Regions from separate parts of the Kribbella sp. NPDC051936 genome, predicted to be linked through region 2. Evidence: riboswitches for the same ligand, from Rfam matches in the RefSeq annotation. Region 2 holds a riboswitch; the other holds the start of a gene.

Region 1 (2,387 bases), on a different contig from region 2:
GTACCAGGCGATCGCGGCCAGGCCGCCGGACACGAGCCCGGACAGCACCAGCCGTACGGCGGTCTCCCCGGCGAACTCGCCGTCCACCCGGCCGAGCTCGACGATCGCGCCGGTGACGCCGAAGACCACCAAAGCGGCCAGCACGAGGTATCGCACCCAATCAGGCGCCCCCGGCTCGACAGCAGGCGGTGACGTACGGCGGTACCAGCGGTAGAGCCAGACGGCGAGGACGAGACAGCCACCGACGGTGCTGACGTACTGGAGGATGCGGTTAGCCTGGGGACGTGGCAGGTCGTGTTACGCGCCCGTGGTCCCGTCGAGTTGCTCCCGCAAGAGGTCTGCGTGGCCGCAGTGCCGGCTGTACTCGCCGATGAGGTGGATGTAGATCATCCGCAGCGTCGAGTCGATGCCCTTGAACGTGAACCGCTCGTCCAGCGAGTGGCCGGCCGCCGCATCGTCGGAGAGCTTCCATTCGGCGATCAGGCCTTCGTACGCCGCCTGCGCGTCGGCCGCGTCGATCCGCTCGAAGTCGGCGTCCTTGCCGAGCTCCAGCGGGAACACCGGCTCGGCGGGGACCTCGGCGAAGTGGATGCGGAACCAGATCCGCTCGACCTTGGTGAGGTGCCGGATCAGGCCGAGCAGCGACAGGGTGGAGGGCGGCGACGGCCGTTCGGCCAGTTGCTCGGCGGTCAGCCCCGCGCACTTGAACAGCAGCGTGCTGCGGTAGAACTGCAGATAGCCTTGCAGCAGTTCGCGTTCCGGTGCGGTCAGCGAGCCGTCCGGCCGCTCGACCACGGGCGCTCTCCAGGTCATCGACTTCCTTACGTCGTCCCACGATGTGTTCACTCATCTCATCACATGAGATAGTCACTGGCGGCAGCCGTATCCCGTTCGTTACCGTTCTCGGCAGGTCATGAGTGCCAGCGACAAGCCCCGGCTAGCTGGCCGGCAACCCTCCTCCGCGGTGGGGTGCCCCGGGTGAAGACCAGGCCGTGCGGATACCCCGTTCGGCAAGTGCGGACTTCCCTGGGAGCAGCGTCATGTCGATCCTGTCCATCCTCGAGCCGGCCAGTACGACGACTTCGCGGCCGACCGTCACGCGTCAGGTCACCGGAAACATCCCCGCCACCGTCGGATCGGACCTGCTGGTCCCGCTCGCCGACGGCCGGGTCACCGACTACGCGAACTTCGACCACGGCGCGAGCGCCCCGTGTCTGGAGTCCGTCCGGGCCAGTGTCGAGGCGGCCCTGCCGTCGTACGCGTCGGTGCACCGCGGCAACGGCTACGCCTCGCGGATCACCACCCAGTGGTACGAGCGGGCCCGCGCCGAGGTGCACGGCTTCGTCGGCGCCCGCGCGGACGACCAGGTGATCTTCACCCGGCAGACGACCGATGCCTTGAACCTGCTCGCCCACGCGGTGCCGGCCGACGCGACCGTCATCGTCTTCGAATCCGAGCACCACGCCGCGCTGCTGCCCTGGCCGGGCGAGCGGACCGTCCGCCTCGGGGCTCCGTCCAGCCAGACCGAGGCCGTGACCCGGGTCGCCGACGCGCTCCGTCAGGCGCCCGAAGGTCCTCGCCTCGTCGTGATCACCGGCGCGTCCAACGTCACCGGCGAGATCTTCCCGATCGCCGACATCGCCAAGGTGGCCAAGGCCCACGGCGCGCGGGTCTGCCTCGACGCCGCACAACTCGCTCCGCACCGCGCGGTCGACATCGCCGCTCTGGACGTCGACTGGGTCGCCCTGTCCGGTCACAAGCTCTACGCGCCGTACGGCGCCGGCGCGCTGGTCGGCCGCTCCGACTGGCTCGACGCCGCCGACCCGTACCTGTACGGCGGCGGCGCGACCCACGCCGTCACGGGCGACACCGTGGTGTGGACGACCGGACCGGCCCGCCACGAGGGCGGCTCCCCCAACGTCATCGGCGCCATCGCCCTGGCCAGCGCGTGCGCCGCGATCAGCAAGCACCGCGACGCCATCGAGCAGCACGAGCGCAGCCTGCTGGTCCGGCTGCGCACCGGACTCGCCCAGATCGACGGCGTCACGACGTACTCGATCTTCGGCGAGGAGGCCGACCGCGTCGGCACGGTCTGTTTCACGCTCGCCGGCCGGACCTCGACGCTGGTGTCCGCGGCGCTGAGCGCCGAGTACGGCATCGGCGTCCGGGACGGCAAGTTCTGCGCCCACCCGCTGGTCGGCCACCTGCTCGCCGACTCCCCCGAACACGGTACGGCGGTCCGCGCCAGCCTCGGCCTCGGGACGACCCGGGAGCACGTGGACCGGCTCGTCAACGCCGTCCGCACGCTGGCCACGACCGGTCCGCGCACGGAGTACACGGAGAGCGCCCACGGCTGTCAGCCGGCGGACGACCCGCGGGACCTTCAG
Region 2 (2,387 bases):
TCAGCTTCTTCAGCGTCGCGACGGTCACCCCGCCCGCGGTCTCGGCGAAGATGCCCTCGGTGCGGGCCAGCAGTTGGATGCCCTCGACGACCTCGTCGTCGCTGACGTCCTCGATCGCGCCGCCGGTCCGGCGGGCGACGTCCAGCACGTACGGCCCGTCGGCCGGATTGCCGATCGCCAGCGACTTCGCGATCGTGTCCGGGCGCACCGGCTTGACCACGTCGTGCCCGTCGCGGAACGCCTGCGCGACGGGCGAACAGCCGGTCGCCTGCGCGCCGTACACCTTGTAGTCGGTGGCGTCGACGAGGCCCAGCTTGCCGAGCTCGGTGAAGCCCTTGTCGATCTTGGTCAGCTGCGACCCGGACGCGACCGGGATCACGATCTGCTGCGGCAGCCGCCAGCCGAGCTGCTCGGCGATCTCGAAGGCGAGCGTCTTGGAGCCCTCGGAGTAGTACGGGCGGACGTTCACGTTCACGAACGCCCAGCCCTCCTCCTCACCGGCGATCTCGGAGGCGAGCTTGTTCACGTCGTCGTAGTTGCCCTCGACGGCGACCAGCGTCCCGCCGTACACGGCGGTCGTGATCACCTTCGGCCGCTCGAGGTCGTGAGGGATGAACACGACCGAGCGGATGCCGGCCCGGGCGGCGGCCGCGGCGACCGCGTTCGCCAGGTTGCCGGTGGACGGGCAGGCGAAGACCTTCATGCCGAGCTCGCGGGTGGCGCTCAGGGCGGAGGCGACGACGCGGTCCTTGAAGGAGTGCGTCGGGTTGCCCGAGTCGTCCTTCACCCACAGCTTGCGCAGCCCGAGCTCGCGGGCCAGGTTCTGCGCGTCGACGAGCCGGGTGTAGCCGGGCTCGGTGTTCGGGAAGCTGGCCACATCCACGGGGACGGGCAGCAGCGGCTGGTACCGCCAGATGTTCTTCGGGCCGGCCTCGATCTGCTCGCGGGTGATGTTCGGGTACTCGTATCCGACCTCGAGCGGACCGAAACACTCCATACAGGCGTAGAACGGGCCGAGCGGCGACTTCGCCCCACAGGCGCGACAGCTCAGGTGCGTACCGTTGCCGAAGGCACCTTCACGGATCGTGTGGGTGGCGGTCAGGCTCATGAGTGAGGTTCCCTCCTCATCTTCCCCGGTCGCCGGATCTCGGCGCGGGACGGATTTGGCACCGTTCCCTCGCGGAGAGCCCCGGACGGGGTCTCGACGGGGAGGGTTGCCGGGACGTCAACGGGCCGTTTCCCTCAGTCCCTCTGGATGAGCTCCCCCGAGATTACCCAATCGGGTCCATATTGTGTCCCGCGTTCTCAGTATCCGAGACGCGGGATCTCAGCCCCGGCGCTCCAGGAAGCGCATCACCGGCGTCGCCGCAACCCCGTGCACAACGACGCTCAGGATCACCGTGAACCCCAGTGTCGCCCAGAGCCACGGCAGGTCGTCCCGGAAATGCGCTCCGACCGCGGCGAGGTAGTACACCGACGACACGCCGCGGACGCCGAACGCCGCCGTCGCCCAGCGTTCGGACCGCCGGAGCCCCGAGCGCGCGAGCGACAGCCACCCGAACAGCGGACGAACCACGAAGACCAGCAGTACGCCGACAGCGGCGCCGGCGACCGTGAGCGGCTTCAGCAGCCCGGCGGTGACCGCGGCGCCGAGCAGGAGCAGGACGCCCCACGTGAGGATGTGTTCGAGCTCACCGATGAAGTCGTGCAGCTCGCCGTGGAACGCGTGCTTGCTCTCCACCGACCGCAGCGTGAGCGCCGCGACGAACACAGCGATGAACCCGTACCCGTGCAGCACCTGGGTGAGCCCGTACACCCCGACCGTCAGAGCGAGCGCGAGCACCGGCTCCCGGGCCTCCGACAGCCGCAGGCTCCGGGCCGGCGCCGAGAACGTCATCCGCCCGAGCAACCAGCCCGCACCGAAGCCGATCGCGACCCCGATCAGCGACTTCCCGACCACGTCCCAGGCGACCCACTGCCACGGCGACAGGGTCTTGGTCGCGACGAAGACCGCCAGGTACACGAACGGCGCCGCCATCCCGTCGTTCAGGCCCGCCTCGGACGTGAGCGCGAACCGCACCTCGTCGTCCTCGTCGAGCTCGGCGTCCTCGCCGGTCGTCGGCCCCTCCACCTGGACGTCGGACGCGAGCACCGGATCCGTCGGCGCCAGCACCGCCGCGATCAGGAGCGCGGTCGCCGGAGCGAGCCCGAGCAGCCAACCCGCCCCGGCCAGCGCCGCGATCCCGGCCGGCATCGCGACGAACAGCAATCGCCAGGTGACTGCCCAGGTGAGCAGGCTGATCGGCCGGTCGATGGCCAGGCCGACGCCCATCAGCGCGACGATCACGGTCAGCGCCGCCAGGTGCTTCGTCAGCGCCGGCTGCGCG

The links. A riboswitch is a leader RNA that binds a small molecule or an ion and turns the genes downstream of it on or off. The one in region 2 is predicted to bind S-adenosylmethionine.
Region 1: another riboswitch for S-adenosylmethionine. It lies ahead of AB0L64_RS15085 (aminotransferase class V-fold PLP-dependent enzyme); the one in region 2 lies ahead of thrC (threonine synthase).

Annotation. Positions count from the first base shown of each region.
Region 1 covers NZ_JBFAXS010000004.1:234,358-236,744, reverse strand. The annotation lists gene AB0L64_RS15095 (DUF4184 family protein) at 1-267, opposite strand, end outside; gene AB0L64_RS15090 (DinB family protein) at 298-813, opposite strand; SAM riboswitch class IV at 910-1,023, shown strand; gene AB0L64_RS15085 (aminotransferase class V-fold PLP-dependent enzyme) at 1,041-2,387, shown strand, end outside.
Region 2 covers NZ_JBFAXS010000003.1:462,714-465,100, reverse strand. The annotation lists gene thrC (threonine synthase) at 1-1,108, opposite strand, end outside; SAM riboswitch class I at 1,122-1,262, opposite strand; gene AB0L64_RS12460 (cation:proton antiporter) at 1,328-2,387, opposite strand, start outside.